2 regions of the Stenotrophomonas sp. ATs4 genome follow, and region 1 is predicted to be linked to the other one. Evidence: predicted binding sites of a transcription regulator. Region 1 holds the regulator's gene; the other holds the start of a gene.

Region 1 (4,211 bases):
CGGTTCCTTGCCGAAGAACTCGGTCACCGCCTGCTGCACCTTCGGCATGCGGGTCTGGCCACCGACCAGGATCACTTCGCTGATGTCGCTCGAACGCAGGCCGGCGTCATTCAACGCAACGCGGCACGGCTCGATCGACTTCTTGATCAGCTCTTCCACCAGCGACTCCAGCTTGGCGCGGGTCAGCTTGATGTTCAGGTGCTTCGGACCCGAGGCGTCAGCGGTGACATACGGCAGGTTCACTTCGGTCTGCTGGGCGCTGGAGAGCTCGATCTTGGCGCGCTCGGCAGCATCCTTCAGGCGCTGCAGGGCCAGCGGATCCTTGCGCAGGTCGATGCCCTGGTCCTTGTTGAACTCTTCAACCAGGTACTCGATGACGCGGTTGTCGAAATCTTCGCCGCCCAGGAAGGTGTCGCCGTTGGTGGCCAGCACTTCGAACTGCTTTTCACCATCGACGTTGGCGATCTCGATCACCGAGACGTCGAAGGTGCCGCCGCCCAGGTCGTACACCACGATCTTGCGATCCTTGTTGTCACCCTTGTCCAGGCCATAGGCCAGCGCGGCCGCGGTCGGCTCGTTGATGATGCGCTTGACGTCCAGACCGGCGATGCGGCCGGCGTCCTTGGTCGCCTGGCGCTGGCTGTCGTTGAAGTAGGCCGGCACGGTGATGACCGCTTCGGTGACCTTCTCACCGAGGAAGTCCTCGGCGGTCTTCTTCATCTTTTCCAGCACCTTGGCCGAAATTTCCTGCGGCGCCATCTTCTTGGCATCGCTGGTGGACACCCAGGCGTCGCCATTGTCATGGGCCAGGATGCCGTACGGAACGTGGGCGATGTCCTTCTGCACTTCAGCGTCGGTGAACTTGCGGCCGATCAGGCGCTTCACCGCGTAGAAGGTGTTCTTGGGGTTGGTGACGGCCTGGCGCTTGGCCGAGGCGCCGACCAGGACTTCGCCGTCCTTGGTGTAGGCGACGATCGACGGGGTGGTGCGATCGCCTTCCGAGTTTTCGATGACGCGGGCCTTGCCGCCGTCCATGATCGCCACGCACGAGTTGGTGGTGCCGAGGTCAATACCAATGATCTTGCCCATGGGGGAGACTCCTGAAGATTGCTAGTTGGGGTCAGTCCGGCCGCTCGGCCGGTGGATGAATACGAAGTGGGGGATGCCCGTGGAACATTCAAGCCATCCCCCGAACGCTGTGTTCAGCGCCTGGAAAACCTTCGCCAGGCATGGCCCGGCGCTACCGAACCGGGCGGGCCCGACGATACCGATCGGGGTCAGGTAGCGCCGGGCCATGCCCGACGGCCTCACCCGACGTGGCAATCAATCGGCGGCCACCACCACCAGCGCCGGCCGCAGCAGGCGCTCGTTGAGCAGGTAGCCCTTCTGGAACACGGTGACCACGCTGCCCGGGGCCGCGCCCGGGGCCGGTACCTGGCTGATGGCCTGGTGATGCTCCGGATTGAACGCCTGACCGGTCGGATCCAACAGGACCAGGCCGTTGTCACCGGCAACCTTCAACAGCTGCTTGTAGGTCAGCTCCAGGCCCTCACGCAGCGGATGGGCATCGTCACCTGCGGCCTTCAGGCCGGCATCCAGGCTGTCAAACACCGGCAGCAGCTCGCCCAGCAGCTTCTCGTTGGCGAACTTGCGGGCCTGATCGATGTCGCGCGCGACGCGCTTGCGCTGGTTCTCGAGGTCGGCGCGTTCGCGCAGTACGTCGGCCTTGACCTGATCAAGCTCGGCGCGCAGGCGCTCCACTTCGTCGTTCACGCCTGCGGCGGCGGCCGCATCGGCGGCACTCTGCTGGGATTCGATATCTGGATGTTCGTGGTTCATGTCTGGGTCCCTGGCGGTCAATCTCCGCCTCCACCCACCCTAGTGTGGGCGGGATGCTGCGTTTCAAGCGTCGGATGTTCCGGGAGCGCGCCCGGCCGGTGAAAAGGCCGCACCGAGCACATCCGCGGTGGCCTGGACCAGCGGGATCATGCGGTCGTAGGCCATCCGCTTCGGTCCAATCACCCCCAGCACGCCCAGCACCTGACCATTGGCCGTGTAAGGAGCAGTGACCAGCGAGACGCCCTGCAGCGGCATCATCCCGGTCTCCTCGCCGATGAAGATGCGCACGCCCGGGGCCTGGATGGTGCGCTCCAGCAGCTGCAGGATCTCGCGCTTGCTGGAGAACAACTCGAACAGCTCGCGCAGGCGCTCCAGGTCGGACAGGTCCTGAACCCCCATCAAGCGGGTCTGGCCAGCCACCAGCATGTCGTCGGCCGGCGGCTGCAGGGCCTGCTCGGCCAACTCGATGCTGTGCGCCAACAGCTGCTCCAGCTCGGAACGGGCATCACGCAGCTCCAGCAACAGGCGGGTGCGGATCTCGGCCATCGGCAGGCCCGCGAAATGGGCATTGAGGTAGTTGGCGACCTGCTCCAGCTCGCCCGGGGCAAAGTCCTGTCGGGTTTCGATGACCCGGTTCTGCACCTCGTTGTCGGCAAACACCAGGATCGCCAGCACCCGGCGCCCGTCCAGCGCCACGAAATCGATCTGGCGGAAGGCGAACTGCTCGCGCCGCGGCGCGCTGACCACGCCGACGAAGTGGCTCATCGCCGACAGCAGCTCCGACGCGCTGCCCAGCAGGGCCTGGGTGCTGCCGCCTCCGGCCAACTCCTGTCGCAGGCGGGCCAGTTCGCCCTCGCCCGGCGGCTGCATCTGCAGCAGGCTGTCGACGAATACCCGGTAGCCATGCGCGGTCGGGACGCGCCCTGCCGAGGTATGCGGCGAGGCCAGCAGCCCCAGATCTTCGAGGTCGCCAAGGATGTTGCGGATCGTGGCCGGGCTGACCTCCAGGCCGGCCACGCGCGCCAGTGTCTGCGAGCCAACCGGCTCGCCGTCCTGGATGTAACGTGCGATCAGCGTGCGCAGCAGATGGCGCGCACGCGGGGCAAGCTGGTCGGGGGAACCGTGCATGGAATCAACCTGTGAGACACGGACACTAGATAATGGCGGCGCGTCACCTTGGCAAGTCATTGGACCTCCCCGCCGCGCGTGCTAGCGTTGCGCGGCTCAGACACCCCTGTACCCATGCTCAGACATCTTTCGATCAAGGATTTTGCCGTCGTCCGTGCCACCGAACTGGAGTTCGGGCCCGGCATGACCGTTGTTTCAGGCGAGACCGGCGCCGGCAAGTCGCTGATGGTCGACGCGCTGGGCTTCCTGTCCGGCCTGCGCGCCGACAGCGGCGTGGTCCGCCACGGCGCCGCCCGTGCCGAGCTGTCGGCCGAATTCGCGCTGGACCAGCTGCAGGCCGCGCGCCAGTGGCTGGCCGACAACGAGCTGGACGATGAGGAACAGTGCCAGCTGCGCCGGGTAATCCGCGCCGACGGCGGTTCGCGCTCGTGGATCAACGGCCGCCCGGTGACGCTGGCCCAGCTGGCCGATCTGGCCGGATTGCTGGTCGAAATCCATGGCCAGCATGAACAACAGGCCCTGCTGACGCGCCCGTCGCAGCTCGCCCTGCTGGATGCCTATGCCGGCAACGAGGACGAGCGCCGTCAGGTGCGCCGCGCTGCCGCCGCTTGGCAGGCACTGGTCGATGAGTCGCTGGCGCTGTCGCAACAGGGCGACGTGACTGACCGGATCGGCTTCCTGGAACACCAGCTGCGCGAGCTGGACCGCGAGGACCTGGAGCCGGAGTCGATCGTCGCACTCGGTGCCAGCCACCGCCGTCAGGCCCATGCCAGCGCCCTGCTGAGCGCCTGCCAGGCCGCCAGCAACCAGCTCAACGGTGACGACGGCAATTCGGCGCTGGACCTTCTGCAGCAGGTCCGCCACGAGCTGTCGCGCCTGATCGAGCACGACCCGCGCCTGGGCGACGTCGACAACCTGATCGAGAACGCCTCGATCCAGTTGCACGAAGCCCTGTCGCTGCTGGACCGCGTGCACGACGATCTGGATGCCGACCCGGAACAGTTCGAGGAGAACGAGCGCCGCCTGGGCCGCCTGCACGACCTGGCCCGCAAGCACCGCGTGCCGATGGACGAGCTGGGTGCGCAGCGCGAGCGCATGCATGCCGAAGTGGAACAGCTGCGCGGTGCCGACGAGCGCCTGCAGCGCCTGGCCGGTGAGATCGAGAAGGCCGCCGCCGCCTGGCGCGCACAGGCCGAAGTGCTGACCGCCAGCCGCCGCAGCGCCGCCGCCGAACTCTCGGCCAC
Region 2 (4,211 bases), on a different contig from region 1:
GCATGGTTACCGAGCGTAGCGATGCGCTGACGCGGCGGCAACCGGGCAACGAAAAACCCCGCCTTGCGGCGGGGTTCTTCTTTACATCGGGGAAGGCGTGCCGACCAAGGTCGGCGACTACCTCCGGGGGCGTGGACTTAGAAGTCCATGCCGCCCATGCCACCCATGCCGCCCATGCCACCGGCGCCACCCATGGCCGGCTCGTCCTTCTTCGGAGCTTCGGCAACCATGGCTTCGGTGGTGATCATCAGGCCAGCGATCGAAGCGGCGTTCTGCAGGGCCGAACGGGTCACCTTGGTCGGGTCCAGGATGCCGAACTGCAGCATGTCGCCGAACTCGCCGGTGGCGGCGTTGTAGCCGAAGCTGCCGGTGCCTTCCTTGACCTTGTTGACGATGACCGACGGCTCTTCACCGGCGTTGGCAACGATTTCGCGCAGCGGGGCTTCCATCGCGCGCAGGGCGATCTGGATGCCGTGGTTCTGGTCTTCGTTGGCACCCTTCAGGCCGGACAGTGCCGACACTGCACGGACCAGGGCAACACCGCCGCCCGGAACCACGCCTTCTTCAACGGCCGCACGGGTGGCGTGCAGGGCGTCGTCGACGCGGTCCTTCTTTTCCTTCATTTCGATTTCGGTCGAAGCGCCAACCTTGATGACTGCAACGCCACCGGCCAGCTTGGCCACGCGTTCCTGCAGCTTCTCGCGGTCGTAGTCCGAGGAGGTGTCTTCGATCTGGGTCTTGATCTGCGCAACGCGCGAATCGACCGCAGCCTTGTCACCCACGCCATCGATGATGGTGGTGTTTTCCTTGGAAACCTGCACCTTCTTGGCGCGGCCCAGATCCTTGATGGTGGCCTTTTCCAGCGACAGGCCCACTTCTTCGGAGATCACGGTGCCGCCGGTCAGCACGGCCATGTCTTCCAGCATCGCCTTGCGACGGTCGCCGAAGCCCGGCGCCTTGACGGCCACGACCTTGACGATGCCACGGATGGTGTTGACCACCAGGGTGGCCAGCGCTTCGCCTTCCACTTCCTCGGCAACGATCAGCAGCGGCTTGCCGGCCTTGGCGACGCCTTCCAGCACCGGCAGCAGGTCACGCACGTTGGAGATCTTCTTGTCGTGCAGCAGGATGTACGGGTCATCCAGGTCAGCGGTCTGCGACTGCTGGTTGTTGATGAAGTACGGGGACAGGTAGCCGCGGTCGAACTGCATGCCCTTGACCACGTCCAGCTCGTTGTCCAGGCCCGAGCCTTCTTCAACGGTGATCACGCCTTCCTTGCCGACTTCCTTCATCGCGTTGGCGATGATCTGGCCGATCGACTCGTCCGAGTTGGCCGAGATCGTGCCGACCTGGGCAATGGCCTTGTCGTCAGCGGTCGGCTTGGAGATGTTCTTCAGCTCGGCGACGGCGGCCACGACGGCCTTGTCGATACCGCGCTTCAGGTCCATCGGGTTCATGCCGGCGGCAACAGCCTTGGCACCTTCGCGGATCAGGGCCTGGGCCAGCACGGTGGCGGTGGTGGTGCCGTCGCCAGCGTCGTCGTTGGTGCGGGAAGCCACTTCCTTCACCATCTGCGCGCCCATGTTCTCGAACTTGTCAGCCAGTTCGATTTCCTTGGCGACGGAGACGCCGTCCTTGGTGATGGTCGGAGCGCCGAAGCTCTTTTCCAGCACAACGTTGCGGCCCTTCGGGCCCAGGGTGGCCTTGACGGCATTGGCGAGAACGTTGACGCCGCGCACCATGCGCGAACGGGCGTCTTCACCGAAACGAATATCCTTGGCAGCCATTGCGATTACCTCATTGGTAGCGCCGGGGCGTGCCCGGCGGCTGGGAATTGGAAGTCAGGTTGAAACAGGTCGCGCCGAGGCTCAGCCGATGACGGCGAGCACGTCGTCTTCGCGCAGGACCTTGTACTCGACGCCTTCGCTCTTGTACGAGCTGCCGGCGTACTGGCCGTAGATGACCTTGTCACCGACCTTCAGCGACGGAGCGCGCACGCTGCCGTTGTCCAGCGGCTTGCCCGGGCCCACGGCCACGACTTCACCCTTGGTGGACTTTTCCTTGGCCGAATCCGGAATGACGATGCCACCGGCGGAGATTTCGTCGGCTTCGATCGGCTTGACCACAACGCGGTCGTGCAGCGGCTTGATGCTCATGAGAGACCTCTTAAGTTATTGATTGGTCTGAAAAAGTCTGGCGATGTTAGCACTCACCCAAGGTGACTGCCAGCATCGCTCGCGAAAAAGCCCGACGAATCGGGAGCAGGACAGAGATGGAGCTGGCCCCGGGCCTTTCAAGGCCGATCCCGGAAAAAATTTCGCTGCCGCCAACGGTGCAGGTTCCTGCCCTGCGCGAAGGCCTTGATGCCGGTGCAGCGCGGCACCGCCATGTCCGCACCCTCGACATTTGGTGATCCACGTCGCACTGTCAGATATCTGACGTTCATTTACGACAAAGTGTCACTGGATCGGCCTTAGGCTCGGCCGCGCATTCCCAATCACAAGGAGTAGTCGATGCGATTGCTGTCCCCGCTCGCCGCCGCCTGCCTGTTGGCACTGGCCGCCGCGCCGGCCCAGGCCGAAGTCTTCATCAACGAACTGCACTACGACGACAGCACCGCCGCCGGTGACGTCGGCGAAGCCATCGAAGTGGTCGCTACTGCCGGAGAAGACCTGTCCGGCTACCGCCTCTACCTCTACAACGGCAGCAACCCTTCGGCCGCCACGGTCTACGCCAACAATCCGGTCCCGGCCGGCACCACCGCCGGCTGCGGCAGCGCCAGCATCGCCGTGGTCAACTACCCGACCAACGGCCTCCAGAACGGCCCGAACGACGGCATTGCCCTGGTCGATGCCAGCGGCAAGGTGGTCCAGTTCCTCAGCTACGAGGGCGCCATCACCGCCTCCGGTGGTCCTGCCGCCGGCATGACCAGCCAGAACATTCCGGTGGCCGAGACCAACAGCACCGCAGCGGGCACCTCGCTGCAGCTGACCGGCAGCGGCAGCCAGTACGCGCACTTCACCTGGGCCGAATCGGCCAGGCAGACCTTCGGCAGCTGCAACAATGGCCAGACCTTCAGCGGTGGCGGCACCCCGGGCCCGAACACACCACCGTCGGTCTCCACCACCACGCCGGCACAGGGCAGCAGCACCTTCCCCGCCGCCGCCGACCTGGAAGTGGTGTTCAGCGAAACGGTGAACCTGGCCAGCGGCGCCTTCGCCCTGAGCTGCGGTACCTCCGGCAGCGTGCCGCTCACGTTCCCGGCCAGCGGCCGCAGCGTGAAGCTGTCCACCAACACCGCTCTGGTGGCCGGTGAGGCCTGCCGCTTCGACATCCGCGCCGCGCGCATCACCGACCTGCAGGGCGCACACCCGGCCGCCGACAGCCGCATCGCCTTCACCGTGGCCAGCACCGGTGGCAATCCGGACCCGGGCAACCCCGGCGTGCCCGCCGGTTACTACTCCAAGGTCAACACCAGCAGCCCCAGCCAGCTGCGCTGCTCGCTGCACGCCACCATCAAGGGCCACACCGCCTACCCGTACAGCGGCTCGGGCACCAGCACCTGGACCATCCTGGAGATCGCCGACGAGGATCCGAACAACAGCGGCAGGATCCTGGATGCGTACCGCAACCGCAGCTACGCCAAGGTGACCGACCGCGCCGGCAGCGGCGGCGGCCTGAAGTACAACCGCGAGCACACCTGGCCGAACTCGCTGGGCTTTGCCAGCACCACCGGCGACAAGGGCCTGCCGTACGCACCGTATACCGACACCCACATGCTGTACCTGACCGACGCGCAGTGGAACGCCGATCGTGGCAACAAGCCCTTCGGCAAGTGCGACGCCAACTGCGGCGAGCGTGCCACCGAGGCCAACAACGGCCAGGGCGGCGGCAGCGGCGGCTACCCGGGCAACTCCAACTGGGTACGCACGCCCGACGGCAACGGTGGCACCTTTGAAGTCTGGGGTGCACGCAAGGGCGACATGGCGCGTGCGGTGCTGTACATGGCCATCCGCTACGAGGGCGGCAAGGATGCGGCCACCGGCCAGTCCGAGCCGGACCTGGAGCTGACCGATGACCGCAGCAAGATCGTCAAGACCAGCAGTTCGCCGGCCTACATGGGTCTGCTGTCGACGTTGATCGACTGGCATCTGGCCGACCCGCCGAGCGCTGCGGAGCGTGCCCGCAATGACGTGATCTACAGCTTCCAG

What was found. The regulator HrcA, encoded in region 1, represses chaperone genes, less so after heat shock. The targets are predictions, from matches to a motif close to TTNGCACTCNNNNNNNNNGAGTGCNAA.
Region 2: ABR323_RS11425 (co-chaperone GroES) is a predicted target of HrcA. The motif match lies at 2,203-2,229, and genes of this name have one in related genera.

Annotation. Positions count from the first base shown of each region.
Region 1 covers NZ_JBLYPK010000010.1:79,912-84,122, forward strand. The annotation lists gene dnaK (molecular chaperone DnaK) at 1-1,089, opposite strand, end outside; gene grpE (nucleotide exchange factor GrpE) at 1,324-1,839, opposite strand; gene hrcA (heat-inducible transcriptional repressor HrcA) at 1,903-2,967, opposite strand; gene recN (DNA repair protein RecN) at 3,082-4,211, shown strand, end outside.
Region 2 covers NZ_JBLYPK010000005.1:318,464-322,674, reverse strand. The annotation lists gene ABR323_RS11435 (DUF6445 family protein) at 1-4, opposite strand, end outside; gene groL (chaperonin GroEL) at 138-1,787, opposite strand; gene ABR323_RS11425 (co-chaperone GroES) at 1,869-2,156, opposite strand; gene ABR323_RS11420 (hypothetical protein) at 2,273-2,413, shown strand; gene ABR323_RS11415 (endonuclease) at 2,514-4,211, shown strand, end outside.